3 regions of the Paenibacillus sp. 37 genome follow, and region 2 is predicted to be linked to each of the others. Evidence: riboswitches for the same ligand, from Rfam matches in the RefSeq annotation. Region 2 holds a riboswitch; each other region holds the start of a gene.
What was found. A riboswitch is a leader RNA that binds a small molecule or an ion and turns the genes downstream of it on or off. The one in region 2 is predicted to bind cyclic di-AMP.
Positions count from the first base shown of each region.

Region 1: another riboswitch for cyclic di-AMP. It lies ahead of F0220_RS17570 (3D domain-containing protein); the one in region 2 lies ahead of F0220_RS00520 (C40 family peptidase).
Region 3: another riboswitch for cyclic di-AMP. It lies ahead of F0220_RS10485 (C40 family peptidase); the one in region 2 lies ahead of F0220_RS00520 (C40 family peptidase).

Region 1 covers NZ_CP043761.1:4,107,230-4,113,349, reverse strand. Annotated here, with positions in the region: gene F0220_RS17585 (M20 family metallopeptidase) at 63-1,238, opposite strand; gene F0220_RS17580 (ABC transporter substrate-binding protein/permease) at 1,449-2,885, shown strand; gene F0220_RS17575 (amino acid ABC transporter ATP-binding protein) at 2,872-3,594, shown strand; cyclic di-AMP (ydaO/yuaA leader) riboswitch at 3,816-4,011, shown strand; gene F0220_RS17570 (3D domain-containing protein) at 4,014-4,688, shown strand; gene F0220_RS17565 (polysaccharide deacetylase family protein) at 4,796-5,587, opposite strand; gene F0220_RS17560 (prenylated flavin chaperone LpdD) at 5,743-6,084, shown strand.
Region 2 covers NZ_CP043761.1:106,184-112,303, reverse strand. Annotated here, with positions in the region: gene F0220_RS00530 (M1 family metallopeptidase) at 1-1,209, shown strand, start outside; gene F0220_RS00525 (hypothetical protein) at 1,220-2,071, shown strand; cyclic di-AMP (ydaO/yuaA leader) riboswitch at 2,317-2,454, shown strand; gene F0220_RS00520 (C40 family peptidase) at 2,458-2,928, shown strand; gene F0220_RS00515 (GNAT family N-acetyltransferase) at 3,284-3,778, shown strand; gene F0220_RS00510 (c-type cytochrome) at 3,929-4,285, shown strand; gene rbsK (ribokinase) at 4,360-5,343, opposite strand; gene F0220_RS00500 (4a-hydroxytetrahydrobiopterin dehydratase) at 5,388-5,684, opposite strand; gene F0220_RS32765 (hypothetical protein) at 5,715-5,933, opposite strand; gene F0220_RS00495 (hypothetical protein) at 5,935-6,120, opposite strand, start outside.
Region 3 covers NZ_CP043761.1:2,306,190-2,312,309, reverse strand. Annotated here, with positions in the region: gene F0220_RS10505 (divergent polysaccharide deacetylase family protein) at 1-484, opposite strand, end outside; gene F0220_RS10500 (glucuronoarabinoxylan endo-1,4-beta-xylanase XynC) at 939-2,633, shown strand; tRNA gene F0220_RS10495 (tRNA-Leu) at 2,772-2,855, opposite strand; gene pelA (pectate lyase) at 3,029-3,991, opposite strand; cyclic di-AMP (ydaO/yuaA leader) riboswitch at 4,411-4,542, shown strand; gene F0220_RS10485 (C40 family peptidase) at 4,548-5,012, shown strand; gene F0220_RS10480 (carboxymuconolactone decarboxylase family protein) at 5,088-5,417, opposite strand; gene F0220_RS10475 (hypothetical protein) at 5,561-5,779, opposite strand; gene F0220_RS10470 (hypothetical protein) at 5,899-6,120, opposite strand, start outside.

The sequences.
Region 1 (6,120 bases), 3.1 Mb from region 2:
CTGAACAGCTTGGAATTCAAGATTGTTCAGGGCACCCCTATATAACATGTTGAAAGTGAATTTTAGCGAATAGCTTGCTCAAACTCCGTGCGGATGGTTTGAAGCAGCTCTGGCTGACTCAGTACGTCATAGGCTGTTGTAGCAAGTGCCTTTGCTCCCAGAATCATGCCATCCAGCGCGCGCTCCTGAAGTGCAAGGTCACGGAAGGCTATGGAGTGCAGGGTATGAACCTCATCCACAACACGAATGTAGGGATGGATTGCAGGACATTTCAGGGAAACGTTACCGATGTCCATAGAGCCGTGATCATTACCACTCACAATCTCTTCTTGGGGGATACCAAGTTCCATCAGATTTTGACTAAACGCAGCTGAGAATGCTTCATTGGTAACCATCTCGTCATAGGACGTTTCATAGTTGGATGTCACCAGCTTGCATCCTGTCTGGAGAGCAGAACCTTCAGCGATCTGAATCACACGTTCTGTGAGGATATTCAGTTCTTTGCGAGTTGCTGCCCGTACATAAAATTGTGCTGAAGCATAGTCGGGAATGATATTAGCTGCCTGACCTCCGTTGTTGATCACTCCATGAATGCGAACGGTACTTTTCACTTGTTGCCTGAATGCATTGATTCCGTTGAACGTTTGAATGACGGCATCAAGAGCATTAATACCTTCGTGCGGACTTGCAGCAGCATGTGAAGATCGGCCATGGAATTCAAATTGCACTGCATCAATAGCCAGCGAGCTGCCTGACTTTTCGTAGGCATAATATGGATGCGCCATGAGAGCGACATCACAGTCATCGAACAAACCTGCTTCAGCCATCGGTACTTTGGCACCACGTGTCTCTTCAGCGGGGGTGCCAAACACTTTAATCGTTCCACCTACTTCATCCAGAATGGATTTCAGCCCAACAGCAGCTCCAAGACTCATCATGCAGATCAGATGGTGACCACAAGCATGACCAATCTCCGGCAAGGCGTCATATTCACACAATAATGCAATGGTAGGGCCGGGTTTGGCCGCTGAATAGGTTCCGATAAAGGCTGTCTCCAGTCCAAGGATTGGAGCCTCTACAGTGAAACCGTGGAAGACCAGTTCTTCTTTCAAACGGGCAGAAGCGAGATACTCTTCATTTCCCAGTTCGGGGTTGGCACCGATATATGATGAAATGGCTTTAAAACGGGAAGCATATTGATCAATAACCGTCAGAATTTGTGATTTGTTAGCTGTCATTAGTAAACTCCTTATGCAAAAATGAAAATAATTCATTGATTATATCATGTTTGCTTCAATTTTTCAGAAACAAGTCAAGATTTGTAATGCCAAAATGCATTGCATAATCATGCATTGTACTTTATAATGACTCAGTCATCAACATGAGAAGCATACAAAGTATTGTAAGGGGAGAGAACAAGGTTGAAATTAATAAGTCGTTACACCATAATGCTGCTGACCTTTGTCGTTCTGCTGACAACTGCCGTTCCTGTGGCACTTGCAAGTGGGACTACAGACAATTCAAGCAGTAAAAAGCTGGTGCTCGGTACAAGTGCCGATTTTGCACCCTATGAATTCCATAAAGTGATTAATGGCAAAGATGAAATCGTCGGTTTCGATATTGAGATCGCCAAAGAGATTGCCAAAGATCTTGGCGCAGAACTTGTGATTGAGGATATGGGCTTCGACGGTCTTCTGCCTTCATTGCAGAGCGGGCGTGTTGATCTGGTAATTTCAGGTATGACGCCGACGGATGAGCGGAAGAAAAGTATCGATTTTTCCGACACCTATTATAAATCAAAACAAGTGATTATGGTTCGCAATGTGGATAAAGACAAATATCCAACCATGGCAGAACTTGAAAATGCGAAAATTGGCGTTCAGAAAGGCTCCATTCAGGAAACGATCGGACAGAGTATTCCAGGAGCGAAGCTTACTGCGCTTGATAAAATCTCGGATATTGTGCTTCAACTGCAAACAAAACGCATTGACGCGGCAATCGTTGAAGATACCGTTGCTGCAGGTTATCTGGACGATATCATTGGACTTGCTGCTGCTGTTCCGGACGAAGAGCAAGCAGAAGCGGCAATCGGGATTCGCAAAGGTAATACCGAGCTGCTAGCTGCAGTAAATGGAACACTGGAGCGATTGAAAAGTGAAGATAAAATCAATCAGATGGTGACGGACGCCAGCCTCTTAATGGCGGATAAAGCGAACAAATCACAAAATATTTTCCAAGTATTCTGGGAATATAAAAGTTTCTATGCTACAGGTGTAGGATACACACTTCTGTTGTCTGCACTTGGGGTTATCTTCGGGGTAATTATTGGATTGATCATCTGTTTGTTCCGTTTGCATGACGCTGCAATCTTGCGCTGGATCGGTACAGCTTACGTTGAAGTGATCCGTGGCACACCGATGCTGGTACAATTGATGATTATTTACTATGGTTTTTCCCTGAGCTTTGGCATTAACTTCACTGCACTTCAGGCAGGTATCATTACACTTTCAATCAACAGTGGTGCCTATCTGGCGGAGATTTTCCGTGCGGGTATCCAAGGTGTGGATCGTGGTCAGTTGGAGGCAGCGCGTTCATTAGGTATGGGAAGAGGCGCCGCGATGCGTTATATCATATTGCCACAAGCCTTCAAAGCTGTATTACCAGCGATTGGTAATGAATTCATAACTATCATTAAAGAATCCTCCATTATCTCCGTTATCGGTATGGTGGATATTATGTATCAGGCAAGTGTTGTCAAAAACATTACGTACCAAGGATTGAGTCCATTTTTGATTGCAGCAGCCATCTACTTTGTAATGACGTTCATTTTGTCCAAGCTGCTGGGACGACTGGAAAGGAAGTTGAGTGCAAGTGATAGACGTTAGACAATTACACAAATCTTATGGTAATAACGATGTGCTTAAGGGCATAAACGTGACGATTGGCAAAGGTGAGGTTGTCGTGGTCATCGGTCCTTCCGGTTCAGGTAAAAGTACATTCTTGCGTTGTTTGAACCTACTGGAACAGCCTACCTCAGGAGAGATTGATTTTGAAGGCGTGTCAATCACGGACCCCAAGCATAACATTAACGCAACTCGTGAGAAAATGGGCATGGTGTTCCAGCACTTCAACCTGTTCCCACACAAAACGGTAGAGCAAAACATTACGATTGCTCCGATTAAAGTGAAGAAACAATCCACTCTGGAAGCGGAGAAAATTGCTGCTGATTTGCTTAATACCGTGGGCTTGTATGATAAAAAAGATACATTCCCGAATCAGCTGTCCGGTGGACAGAAGCAGCGGATCGCCATTGCTAGAGCATTGGCCATGCAGCCTCATGTCATGCTGTTTGACGAGCCTACGTCGGCATTGGACCCCGAGATGGTCGGTGAGGTACTGGATGTCATGAAACGTCTTGCAGAAGGCGGGATGACGATGGTCATCGTAACCCATGAGATGGGTTTTGCACGTGAAGTGGGAGACCGGATCCTGTTCATGGATGGCGGGGTTATTGTGGAAGAGGGAACACCTGATGAGGTGTTTGGAGCACCGAAAAATTCACGCACACGTGATTTTCTTGCGAAAGTACTCTAAATGAAGTGATTAAATAGCGTTACTGACCTCGAGTCGGTGACGCTATTTTTTGTTTGAAAATAATCAAATATAGGATTCGGAAAAGTAACTATTCTGTTACCAAATATATAGGGGACATCTCGCCCAACAGTTTTAGAGTATTCAGTATTCTTACACGTGCTTACACATGTTAAAACCATTTGGTAAGAATTACTACAAGTTCAGGTTACAAAATTGTGATATATTGAACTCTGCCGAAACTTCCGGACAGGGAGTGCGGGGGATGTAACGATGCAGATTGTGCAGGGGAAGATCTACAGCACACTGCTTGGGGTGAATTAGGGGTACATATCGTTTCAAATGTAATGATGAACCTATAGGGTGGGCTCCTCATCCGAATCCGACAACTAACTTCGCAGGCACAATGAGGGAGGAAGACCATGATTAACAAGAAACGTATAGCCAAAACAGCAGTAGCATTAATGACAACAGCAATGCTCATTCAAGCCGTTCCGGCTCACGCCGATTCAGTTCATGTGGCCAAAGAGGGGGATACCTTCTACACCTTATCGAAACAATACGGAGTAGCAATTAACACGTTAGTTAAAGCAAACAACGACATTTCGCCTTACAACATTTATGGTGGTTTGAAAATTACGATTCCCGGTAAGTCAAACAATGTAGCAGCCGCTGCGGCAGCGGAGAGCAAGACCCAAGCGAAGACTGTTACTACAGCGAGCTTGGACGTTAACGCAGATAACAAAGTTGTTCAAGCCTGGGGTAAAACATTCGATTACAGCAAAGCTGTGAACGTAAAAGCAACGGCATACTCTGCAGATCCGTCTGAAAATGGAGGCTGGGGTGCAGTCGATTATTTCGGAAATGATCTTGAACTGGGCACGATTGCAGTTGATCCTAGTGTAATTCCACTCGGAACCAAAGTACTGGTAACTGGTCATAGCCATCCAGGATTGCCAAAACAGGCTTTTGTAGCCACAGCGCGAGATGTGGGCGGTGCAATCAAAGGTCACCGGATTGATATCTTTATCCCGGGTAGCAAACAGTCTGTAAGCTCATTTGGTTTTCAGGATATCGAGCTGTACATTCTGAAGTAGAGAGAAAATAACATTTAAAATGAATTCAAACAGGGTGTCTGCCAGTCGCTAATTCGCGATTGAACAGCACCCTTTTAATATTCTCATTATTTGGTATCACGGTCATCCTAATCTTTGGCCTTTGGCAATCCCAACATTTCGTCCAAGGTGACCAGTTCATATCCCCGATTACGCAATTCTTCAATGATTTCAGGCAAAGCCTCAACCGTGCCGTTCAGGTTTGATCCTACACCGCCTCCAGCATGTTGCAGAACGATGGAGCCGGGTTTCACGGCAGACAGGATGTTATCTTTCACCTGTTCTTTTGAAAGGCCTTTCCAGTCCAGGGAGTCTACGTTCCAGTTCACAATGCTATAGTGTTGTTTGGCAGCCCATCTCAGCTGTTCTTCATTAATGTCTCCATAAGGCGGCCGAATCATCTTGGGCGTATATCCCGCCAAACGTCGAATAATATCCTCGGTATGTAAAATTTGTTTGCGAAAGGCATTCATCGACAGTTTACTGAATTCAGGATGATTGTAGCTGTGATTACCAACCATATGCCCTTCCTTAACGATGCGTTTCACAAGATCCGGATGTTTCTCAGCACGACTACCCACGATGAAGAATGTAGCTCTGACATTGTATTTCTTCAATACATCCAGTACTTGTGGAGTAAACCGTGGATCAGGTACATCATCGAAAGTCAGTGCAACCTTCTTGGTTGAAGGACCATTGGTTTTGAACGTATCGGCATATTTTTGACGTAACTGTCCCAATGTCAGTTGTTCTTCTTCCGCAGAATCCGAACCTGATACTGATTCACTTGGCGGGCTTGAAACTTCCCGCGCTGAAACTGGAGCATGATATCCTCCGAGAAAAATAACGATAACCATCAGCATAATGAGGCGTACGCGCATAATATCGGCCTCCTTTTCCAAAATGACGTTCTCCTTGGTATACCCGGGGGTTCCATAAAATATGCGCAGTGTGAGAAGTTTCATTGCCGATTTAGCTCATGACAGCCATAATTCCTCCATATATAACATATATAGAAAAGGATAGGTGGATGGGTATGAGTACATATGATTTGAAATCCATACGTTTACAGGTGATTGAAGCAGGAGAAGATAAGGTTTTTCTCGTTACCGGAGGAAAGGCGCATATTGGCGCCGTAGCTACGTTCTACGTGGATCATGAGCGCGTCAGCGGGACGACGGTACATATTCCTGGGCATAAGGAACAAGAACTGTGTGAGCGGCTTGCCCGAAAGGCTGCTCTGCAGCTGAAAGTAACTGTTACGGTGATCATGGGTATTCATTTTGATTCCATCACGCGGATGCAGATCGACGAAATCGTGCAGACTGCAGAGAGGTTGATGGAGGATCATCTGAACAAAGATAAACGGTCTTCCTGACATAAGAGCCATCGAATGTTTTGATTTTATTTGCTA
Region 2 (6,120 bases):
CGGGTGCCTGAAACATACAAAGTGGCTGCTACCGGATTTCCGACGCAGCAAGCCGTGGTGAAAAATGGAGAAAAGGTCTATCAATTCTATGCCGATGATGTGCATGATTTCGCCTGGGCAGCCTCACCCGATTTTGTGTACGCCGAGGAACCCTTCTCTGCACCCAATGTGCCTGGTGTACGAATCAAGTTATATCTGGACCCAGCTCATCAGGATCTGAAAGAACGTTATTTCTACGCCGCGAAGGCCGCTCTAGCCAATTATAGCAAATGGTTTGGCCCATATCCTTATGCTACCTTATCCATCGTAGTTCCACCCAAAGCGGGGAACGGTGCTGGAGGTATGGAATACCCTACACTAGTTACGGCCTTTGGAGCCGATGATACTACGCCAGGTTATGACCTGGAACGTACCGTAGTCCACGAGATCGGACACCAGTACTTCTACGGCATGGTTGCCAGCAACGAATTCGAGGAAGCCTGGCTGGATGAGGGGTTCACCTCTTATGCAGAAGACAAACTGATGGAGCAGGAATACGGATTGATTCCAAATCTGCCGGTACAATCGGGACTGATTACTTCTCCTTCATCCTTAACACAAGAATCCTGGAAGTTCGATTCACAGAATGAGTATGCAGCCAATGTCTATACACGTGGCAAGCTTGTATTGCTTGGTATCGAACACCAAGTCGGTGCCAAAAAGATGGAACGCATTCTCTCTACCTATGTGAAGAAGTACCGCTTCAAACATCCCACTTCGGCTGATTTTCAGAACGTTGTGGAACAAGTGACCCGCACTTCCTGGTCTGATTATTTTGATCAATATGTCTATGGTAACGGGATGGCTGACTTTGCTGTAGAGAAGATTCGTGTTACGCCCGTACAGAAAGACGGTCAAACATTGTACGAGTCATCCGTGACGATCGCAAAAAAAGGGAGTGATTACAGCGCCGTTCCTGTTCGCATTGCTTTTGAAGACGGGCATATCCTCACTAAGCAATGGAATGGCAAAGAAGATCGCATCACCTATAAATTAACTCACACATCCCCCGTATCCTGGGCCATGACCGATCCCCTGTACTCGATCGTGCTGGAGAACCGCCATATGAACAATTTCCTGAAATCCGGACTGGATGAGCGGGCGAAGTCCCGCTGGAGCATGAGTGTAACCAAACTAATAGAAGCCATATTCGGAGGTCTGTCATGGTGAGGTGGAAACGGTGAAAGCGAAAATACGTGAAGGCTGGTTTCTCGTCCGTCAGCATATGTTCATTGCCGCACTCTTATTTCTCTATCAACTCATTTGGGGATATTTCTTCTATCGAATGGTACAATCGGCGGTCATCCCACTGCTCCTGCGCTATCCAGATGCTGATGCGGGAGAGCTGAGTACACTTTTGTTCAAAATGGAAAGTCAACTTAACCTGTCTACCCATCCGGAGGTTCATCGTTATCTATGGATTCTCGGGGGCATGCTGCTGGTTCGCATGTTGATCAGCCCCCTCATTCAGGCAGGACTGCTCTACTCACTTCAGCACTTTAATTCTACAGAAGAGCGCATCCCCTTTGTCCCCGGAATCAAAAATCTGTGGAAACCGATGCTGCTGCTACACACCGTACGTACATTATTGATCCTTCTGCCCGCCTACTGGCTCATACCGAAGCTCTACTCTATTCTCATGGAAGGTTTTCATTCCCTTCAATTACTTTTGCCTGGTATACCTTATGTTGCTGCCTGGATTGTATATGGTTGGATCATCCACCATGCCATACTCTACATGCAGTTCGGTGTTTCGGCACCAGAAGGAGAAGGCGGGGCTCACGGTACCCTCAAAGCACTCTGGATTGCACTGCGTCATCTCATCGCTGTAATCGGCATTGCACTCCTGCTGGGCGGAGTACACCTGCTCGTCTTTGGGGCATTCACTTCAGCCTCATGGTTATTAACGGGACTTACCGGACTTATACTACAACAGACGTATCCACTTGCCAGATGTCTATTGAGTCTGTGGAAAATATGCAGCCATTTCCGATTATGGCAGTCCAAAATATCCAAAGGTGAGAGCAGATAGATTAAAAATTGTTACCATCACAAGTTAAACTCACGGCCTAATATGTACTTATAAATAGGCAAACCTCAACCTTTCCCCGTCAAAGGTCGAGGTTTTTTTTGCTAAATTTGTTGCTAAACGTTGCCAAATCCGTACTCCTCTGTTACAATAATCGCAGTGAGTTTTTAGTAACAACTTTGTAATCTTTACATTCATATTTGTAACTACTTAAAATTAAATCGTCATTTCTTGATTTCGCAGGTGCATAACTAGCACAGCCAAATTCCTGGCACCTGGGAAGCGGGGGAACCAGTTATGGGTGAATTGATCTTGCTACAGAGGGATCATAGGGGACCTTCAACCGAATCCTTAAGCTAACCTCGCAGGCATTGGAAGGGGAATATCTCTTGTTCAAGAAGAAATTAACCGCAGCTGTACTTAGCATCACATTCGCTTTATCGCTTGGTGCAGGTAGCGCATTCGCAGATTCAAAGATGGACACAGTAATTGATTCAGCAATGGGAACTACATACAAAAGTGGAGGAACAACGCTAAACGGCTTTGACTGCTCCGGATTTACACGGTATGTATTCGACAAGTTGGGTATTGATTTGGCACGCCAATCCAGTTCCCAATTCGACATGGGCGATTCCGTATCCCGCATGGAAATGAGAGCTGGCGATCTGGTGTTCTTTAATACAACAGGTAAAGGCGTATCCCATGTAGGAATCTTTGTAGGGGATGGAAAGTTTGCACACTCCTCTTCTTCCAAAGGCGTTACGATCAGTGCATTGAGTGAAAACTATTGGGCCAATCGTTATGTTGGCGCGAAACGGATTATGAGCACGGACGCATATGAATCACTGGCCCTTGACTAGGGACAAGCTGAGCAACATAATGCTGTAACCATTAACCATACTGGAACGAAGCAAGAAGCATAACAGAACCGCCCGGTACATTCTCCGCAGGAATGTATCCGGCGGTTTTTTTGTGCTTCAATCCTTATTCATGTTGCAAGGTATACTCTGGGTATATCCTACGACATCAACAGGTTCATTTTGCGTTCGTTCGTCCGTGCCCTTATGATGTTTTTACCCATCCCGTTATAATATAAACGAAATTACCGGAACTTTTGTTTCATTTTTTTTCTGGGGAAGGAAGACTTGCTAAAAGAACATCACTTTTGTAGAGTGGACAAAGAGTTCTGTTTCAAGGAAAGGAGCATGCAAGTGTATGAAGGAAGCCCCTGTGACGTTTCACGTTGTACCCATGCGAGAAGAACATGCGGAGCTCATCTGCAGTTGGCAGTATGATCCGCCTTACAATATCTACAGCTGGCTCCCCTGGGAGCAGATGAAAGCTCTGGAAGTGGAATTCGGAGATGCACAGCTGCGACAGGAGCAATATGCAATCGTCCTGGATCAGAACGATCGTATATGTGGATTTGCTCAATACTTCCCACTTCAAGGGGTAACCCGGATTGGCCTCGGCATGCATCCAGAGCTGTGTGGTCAGGGTCAAGGGACAGCTTTTGTCACGGCCATTGTACAGGAAGCCATTCGCCGAAATCCGAAGAATGAGATCGATCTGGAAGTGCTCACTTGGAATGCTCGTGCCATTCAAGTCTATCTGAAGAGTGGATTTGTCACCCAGGATACATACGAACGACAGACCCCAAGCGGCTTAAAGCCCTTTCACTGTATGGTTTATGAAGGGCCTCGTGATTAGAATCTCTTGCAAAACAACTAAATTTGCGCCTTGTTATGTGATTAGTTCAAAATTTTCCCACAAAATGCTATGATGTCAGTACAGGTTCCGTTATAATGATATGGATAGTTTTAGGTTAGATGATCTTTCATTCTGGAGGGGACATAAGGGATGCACAAATGGATCATGAGCGGAGTATTTTTTGCAGCATGCGCTTTAGCTATTGTTTTAATGTTTACGCTTCCAGGGAAAGAAGAAGTGGCTGAAGAAGCCAAGCCAACCATGCCGGAAGTCACATTGGATGCCGGACAGGCTGAAGCACTGGTCAAAGCCAATTGTATCTCCTGTCACGGGGATCAGCTTCAAGGTGGCGTAGGACCTGCTCTGGCAAACATCGGCAGCCAGGATGATCTGGAGAAGATCTATTCTACGATTGTCAAAGGTAAAGGTGGCATGCCTTCCTTCAAGGGCAAGCTGCAAGATGAAGAGATTGCAAATATCGCCATGTGGCTTTCAGAGAAGAAATAATCTCTGCACACGCATAACAAAGAGGCCCTTAATCCCCTTTTCGGAGAGTAAGAGCCTCTTTGTTATATCAATTATTAAGCCTCTGCCGCATGCTCGTCCAGAAAGGCCTCCACTTCACGTGCGAACGGCATCCCGGACTGGGCGCCGAGCTTCGTCACGGATAACGCGGCCGCACCCATGGCAAAGCCTACGGCCGCGTCCAACGTCTCACCGCGCGCGAGGGCTACTGCCAACGCGCCGTTGAAGCAATCGCCAGCGCCGGTCGTATCGACGGCGCTTACGGCGTAGCCGGGCGCACGGCATGCGCCGGCACGCCCTGCTTGTACGCGGCCACCAGGCGCTGCCGCGTACACAGCCCCCTCGGGGCCGAGCGTTGTGACGACAGCGGCCCCGAGGGATGCGGCGAGCTCTGCGACCGCCGCATCCAGGTCTTCCGGCCGGAGATGATCCCGGCCGGTAAGCACGGCAAGCTCACTGCGGTTCGGCGTGACAACGTCGACGCACCGCAGGAGCTCCTGGGGCAGACCCGGCACCGCGGGAGCCGGGTTGAGCACCACCAGTGCGCTGCCTTCAGCCGCCAGTTGGGCGGCGCGGGTAACCGCTGGCAGCGGGATCTCCAGCTGCAGCAGCACCGCTGCGGCTGCAGTCAGGCTTTTTACCGTATCCGCCTCTTCCAGCATCTCAGGCACCACTTGCCCATTTGCACCAGGAATAACGATAATCCGGTTGTCTCCCCGAGAGAGCCAAATGGAAGCCGTCCCTGTAACCGTGTCTTCCAAGATGCGAACCTGCGAGGCATCTGCACCACTTTCCGTCAGACTGTGTAGCAGACGTTCGCCAAAACCGTCCGATCCCACCGCACCAATCATCGTAGTCTGTCCACCCAGACGCGCAGCGGCAACAGCCTGGTTCGCCCCTTTGCCACCAGCGAGATAATGCAGCTCCTCACCGCTCACTGTCTCTCCCTCTTCCGGAATCGTGTCTGTCTTCACCACAAGATCCATATTGAGACTGCCTACGACAGCAATAAGAGGTTGTTTCTGATTATAGTCTGACATATATAGTTCACTCACTTCTGGCCGCGTGATAATAACCGACCTCGTTATTGCGACCTCATTTTGTCATAAGCTTCGTTATATTGCCCTGCTTCCTTGATATCTACAGATGTGATACCACCCGCATCCCATGATGTGAGACGCAGCGTAACCGTTGTATAATCAATCGTAATAAAAGGATGATGATTGAATGCTTCCGAGATCGCAGCGACCTCATCCACAAATGCAATCCCTTTCATGTAGTTGGAGAACACGAATTTACGTACAATCCACCGTCCCTCTTCCAGTTCCCAGCCTTCCAGCCTTCCCAGATGAGCTTCGACTTCCTCTTGCGAAAAAACCATGCGTTATCTTCCTCCCCATAGGATGGTACATTACAGACTTGAGTCCGTATAACCACCGACACCTTCGGCGCTATCAACAGCAGCCTCAAAGGCCAGGCTCACCGCCATGCGGTTGGCCCATTTCACGACTAACATCTTACCACGGACAAGCTTCAAAATCCAATCAACTACGTGGCTTAGAACCAATAACCATAAGGCTTTGAAGGGAATTTCAATTCCATTTACACCCCTGAAAATGCATGTGAACACACTAAATTAAAGGTACAAATGTCAACTCTTCTTCCCCGATCAAAATATGAATGCGGTGCTGTTCCTTATCATGGATGACCACGCCACTTCCAACCGGAATAACGGACTCCTCGCCCAGCGCATAGAACAAATCCTCCGCCAACGCCTCATCCACTTCAAGTTGGTCAGATGCAGCCAGTCTATCCCA
Region 3 (6,120 bases), 2.2 Mb from region 2:
AGTTCGTACGACTGTCTACAAAGAAGAGGCCCCGCTCCTTGCATACATCGAGCACAATGGACATGATGCGTTTATCCGAAGTAATTTTGGAACCCATATGATTGTTCATGCCAATGGCGTGGGGCACATCATCAATCGCTTTCTCCACGCGTGAGCGGACTTCTTCATCTGTTAGATTGGATGTGATTGCACCGGGGCCCAGCCATTCAGGTCTTCCTTTCTTGGGTTCCATGGGCATGTGCACAATCACATCCATCCCCTTTTCATGTGCAGCTATCGCATCTTTCTTTGTTGTTGGCAAAAAGGGCATAACCGCTACCGTTAGTTTAACTGGCATCGCAAGAATCTCTGCCGTTCCCTTCATGTCATTTCCGACGTCATCGATGATAATTGCTAACCGTTTATGATTCGATGGGGACTCTGAAGCTGCCGCTGTAGGCCCTCCCGCCGATAAGCCTGCGTAAAACACAATCAATAATGCCATGATACCTGCAATGAATCGATAATTCTTTCTCTGTACCTTCATCATGATTCCCTCCCCTGTAACTTCTGTGATCTCATTGTTTGATAATGAAGGGAGGAATATGTAAGCCAAAGCCTTCCTTAATGATAATATCCCCGCCCTTGAAGACCTCTATCTCAAGTGAAGATCTCCATCATTCCCGTTTCCTCCTTAGCATTCAGACAAGAACTGTCATTGAACAGTTAGAAAATAGAGATTAATTAGAAAAAATACTGTAATTTGTCAGGTTTTCAGTTTAGGAATTATTTAGTAGAATCAACAAATGAAAGAGCTTATGTGCTGCATTTCTTTCCTATGATTTATGGAAGGAGGTTTTGAAAGGGTTTACATAAAATAAATGCCAGACAATCCGCTATTCTTGTTTGTTTTTTTGGTCACGGTTTCTCTATGTAACCATTTCCCACTATCAAGGAGGATGAAAGTAGTGAAATTCAAACTAAAAAAGACGATTAATGTTCTTTTGGCCTGTTTAACAGCCCTGCCTTTGATGTTAACCCCGACAAATGTGTCAGCAGCCAGCGATGCCAACATTAATTTGTCCTCGGAAAAACAGCTGATCAAGGGCTTTGGGGGCATTAACCTTCCTGCCTGGATTGGTGATCTGACTCCCGCTCAACGTGAAACTGCTTTTGGTAATGACCAGAATCAGTTAGGCTTCTCAATTCTCAGGATCTACGTTGATCCAGATTCCAATAACTGGTATCGTGAAGTTGCCACTGCCAAACGGGCTATTGAAAAAGGAGCTATCGTATTCGCATCCCCGTGGAATCCTCCAAGCAGCATGGTTGAAACGTTCAACCGCAATGGGGACACCAATGCCAAACGTCTGAAATACGACAAATATACTGCATATGCGCAACATCTGAACGACTTTGTAACCTACATGAAAAATAACGGCGTAGATCTGTATGCCATTTCGGTACAAAACGAACCGGATTATGCTCATGACTGGACCTGGTGGACTCCACAAGAGATCCTTCGATTCATGAAAGAAAATGCCGGGTCCATCCAAGGTACCAAAGTCATGGCGCCTGAATCCTTCCAGTACTTAAAGAATATATCCGACCCCATCCTGAATGATCCGCAGGCACTTGCCAACATGGACATTCTGGGAGCACATACGTATGGAACCCAGATTTCGAATTTTGCCTACCCTCTTTTTAAGCAAAAAGGAGCCGGCAAAGAACTGTGGATGACTGAGGTGTATGTTCCGAACAGTGACAACAACTCAGCAGACCGCTGGCCTGAAGCATTAGACGTTTCCTATCACATGCACAATGCCATGGTAGAAGGTGATTTCCAGGCCTATGTGTGGTGGTACATCCGCAGACAGTATGGTCCGATGAAAGAGGACGGTACCATAAGCAAACGCGGATATAATATGGCCCATTTCTCCAAATTTGTACGTCCTGGCTATCTCAGAGTGGATGCAACCAAAAACCCGGATACGAACACATTTGTTTCTGCCTACAAAGGGGATAACAAGGTCGTTGTCGTAGCAATTAACCGTGGAACTTCGGCCACAAGCCAAAAATTCGTTCTGCAAAATGGTAATGCCTCCACGGTGTCCTCATGGATTACGGACAGCAGTCGCAACCTGGCAAGCGGGGCCTCGCTTAACGTATCCAATGGGGCCTTCACGGCACAGCTCCCGGCTCAGAGCGTAACAACGTTTGTTGCCAACATTACTGGCGGGAATAACGGCGGAAATACAGGTAGTGGCACTACTTATGAAGCCGAGACCGGAACAACTCTTACGGATGCTACCATTGAAACGATCTACCCTGGTTACACTGGCTCCGGGTATGTTAACTTCAATGCGATGACTGGTTCAGCCATTCAATGGAACGGTATTAATAACACAATTACAGGTACTAAAAACGTAAAGTTTCGTTATGCGCTGGAAAGCGGAACCCGTAACCTCGACATTTTTGTGAACGGAACCAAAGTCATTAGCAACGACCCCTTTCCGGCAACGGGAAGCTGGTCCACTTGGGTTGAAAAAACAATACAGGTCCCCATGAACATGGGGACCAATACATTGAAAGTGGTTACCACTGGATCGGAAGGACCAAATATTGACAGCGTTAATGTTACCGCAGCACAATAAACGTTCCGTATGGCTGATGGAAGACATTTGCTGTACGTGCAGCTAAACACTAACCTGTTGGATACTAAATCTAGTGTTATATCAAAAAATGCAAAAAAAGACTCCTTAAGCTAACGCTTAAGGAGTCTTTTTATTAGATGCGGTCGAGAGGACTCGAACCTCCACGGGGGTTAGCCCACACGGACCTGAACCGTGCGCGTCTGCCAATTCCGCCACGACCGCATATTGTATCTCCGTGATCAATATCGGCGACAAGAAATAATATATCATGTGGAATCTATCATGTCAACACTGAAAATAATAACAATAAAGCCCGAACCAGACGTCCATGTCGATTCAGGCTTTACCTTTAACTACTAAGAGTTTGGTTCATTAAAACGGAAGCATACTACAAATTACAGCTTGGAAGGCCAGTTGCCATACCATGCATACCCGCCTCTTCTTTCTTTATCAATATCACTTAATTTGTATTTAACTACCCCGTCACGACCAATAAAGATTGGTTTATCTGTTCCTATCTCATAGAAGCGTGCCCAAATTGGTGCTGCTTTGGAATCAGCGATAATTTTACTATCTCCATTAGCTCTTTCATATTTGTACCCCGTAATTTTCACCTTGTTAAACCAAGCCTCCGCTCCTTTAATGGATGCGGTAATTTTAGCGTTAGCAGGTCTGGTTTTCAGAAATTTAACAATCGTTACACTCTCTCCAGCTGTCAGCGATGGCACTTCGTAGATTCTTGCGCTCGCTGGTTTAAGGGAACTGGAATCATGTTGTTGTCCCCAAGCTGTCAGCTTACCACCTGAAACGACCTGTGTATTCAAAATCGCCTCCACACCTTTGGCAACTGAATTTTTACTACGGTTAGCAAGTGTGCTGTCTATAAACGAGAAATCACCTTTGCGTGCTGCTACTTCATCCAGCATGATCATTACGTTAATCATGGCATCATCATTGTAAGTGATATGCTTGTGATATCCGGAGCTTTGGTAAACTTGTGGCCATCCGCCGTTTGAATACTGCATGTTGATCAAAAAGTTAATCCCTTTGATTGCAGCTGTGGAGTATCGGGGATCATTCGTCTTTTTAAATTCCTTCGCCAATCTTCTAATTTCTGAGTATGTAGCCTTGTTGTCTATCGTGGACTTCGCCCACTCTCCACTTGTCTGTTTATAATCTTTTCTCCAACCTCCATCCGGCAGCTGGTTCTTCAAAATATCAGAAATACTCGCTGTAGTACCTGAAGCATCCGCAGCAGATACCGTCCCTACAGGGAGAACTGCCATTCCAACTGCTGAGAACACCATCGTACATGCCAGGACAAAAGTAATTATTTTCTTCGCTTTCAAATGTAACACTCTCCTATGTTCGTTTTTATAAATCTTCCACTTCTACTTTACTTATGAAACGCGTCCTTAAACCTCCTTTATTTGTAATTATCGCATAATAAAATCAATTTTAATCCAATATGTGGATTGGATAATCAGATAATATGCAAAAAATCGATTTTTGTCAATATATGCAACTTAATGAATATAATCTCTCTAATTCTACATAACGGGATAGTTCTTTTAACTCATGACAAACCTATTTATTTATCCAAATTCGTCTTAAACGAACCAATAATGACGTTTTTGTCATGAATGGTACCCAAACTTGATCCCTTCTTTCATATAAAAACCTTAATTCCGCTAACATTGAGGTATTACGAAGGGTTTTAAATAGGTTTGACAATTACGCATTTATGCAATATAGTTTCAAATAGTTACAAAAACTTAATTATTCATTGCCGAGTTTCATGTTTGAAAACGGGGGAACCAATTTGGGTGAATTATTCTTATACATAGGAAATATAGGGAACCTTCTACCGAACCCTTAGCTAACTCCGTAGGCATCGAAGGGAGAACATTGATTTTGAAAAAACTGATTATCTCCATTTTTGGAGCAGCTGTATTATTTACATCCGGGGCAACAAGCACAGAGGCAAGCAGTATCAACTCCGTAGTGAACAACATGACAGGTATTCCTTACAAATGGGGTGGCACGACTGTAGCCGGCTTCGACTGTTCTGGTTTTATGAGATATCTTTTCAACAAATACAGCATTGAATTGCCACGTACTTCTCAGCAACAAGCCAAAGCAGGTACGCCAGTATCCAAGAGCAATGTTCGGACAGGTGATCTGGTGTTCTTTAATACAACAGGCAAAGGTATTTCACATACAGGTGTATATATCGGCGGCGGACAATTCGCTCATGCCTCCAGCAGTAAAGGTGTAAGCGTCACGAAGTTATCGAATCCATACTTCAATGATCGTTACGTAACAGCACGTCGGGTAACTGGACAGTTTATGTATGATAAAATGTTAGGTAAAATGTAATTCACATACAAAAAGGCATCGGTTATTAACCGGATGCCTTTTTTGTACTTAGAAAAATGTATGTTGCATCGCTTACTAATTCAGCGCCTTCTGCACTCGCATCGCACCCTGAGAGAGGGCATGTCCTCCTCCAACAGCTCCGGCCACCGCAACGGTCTCCATAATCTCCTGATCTGTTGCTCCCTTGGCACGGGCTTCTTCTACATGGTAGAAGGTACATACCTCATTGTTGGCGAATAATCCAATCCCAAGCGCAATTAGCTGTTTTGTCTTGGCATCAATCACGCCAGGTTGGAAACATTCTCCGGTAAACTCATGATACGACTTCACCACACCTGGCAGTACATCGCTTAATGCTCCAATCTGATCCTTGTAGGCATGAACTTTATCATTCATCAATGTCATGGCTTGTAGCACACCCTCTCGGCTTATAGTTACAGATCTTCCTCACTGTACCTATCTTCTCTCCCGAGTGAGCCAATTATGCCAAGATATCATGGTAATTCCAAACATTTAAACGCTCATGGCTCTGCCATAATCATAAGCTATTACTCACTAAGTGGACTCTGGCGCGGCTCGCTGAACAGCTGATATTTGTAACTGCGATCCAGCTTAACTACACGTCGATTCTGACGTCGGATAAGTACCTGCTCGCCATCCCAGGCAACAACAATCCCGGTTACATCGTTCGATTCCAGCTCGTCCCGTACTACTCTAACTTTCTCACCTGACAGACGCAGGGCGTCCAATTCTGTATCACTAATCATTCGCATGGCTCCTATTTTCCAAATTTATTTACAAAAAGAGACCTAAATGAAATGTCATTTAGGTCTCACGTGACTGTATTAGACTGTCATGTCATTCGAAATTATGTCCCGACTGAAAGTTACCGCTGTGCGTGCTCTTTGCTGTCGTTCTTCTCGAACCAAAAATCAAGCACTTTGGCGGACATCACACGTTCTTCAAGGTACTCCACTTGATGCGATGTAAATTGTTCTTTCCAAGAGAAGGACAACTCTTCGCACAAGCCTACAATCGTCAGTAATTCTGACCAGGCAACATAGCGTTTGTACCAGAAAAATTGAGGATGTTCAATCATATAGGGATA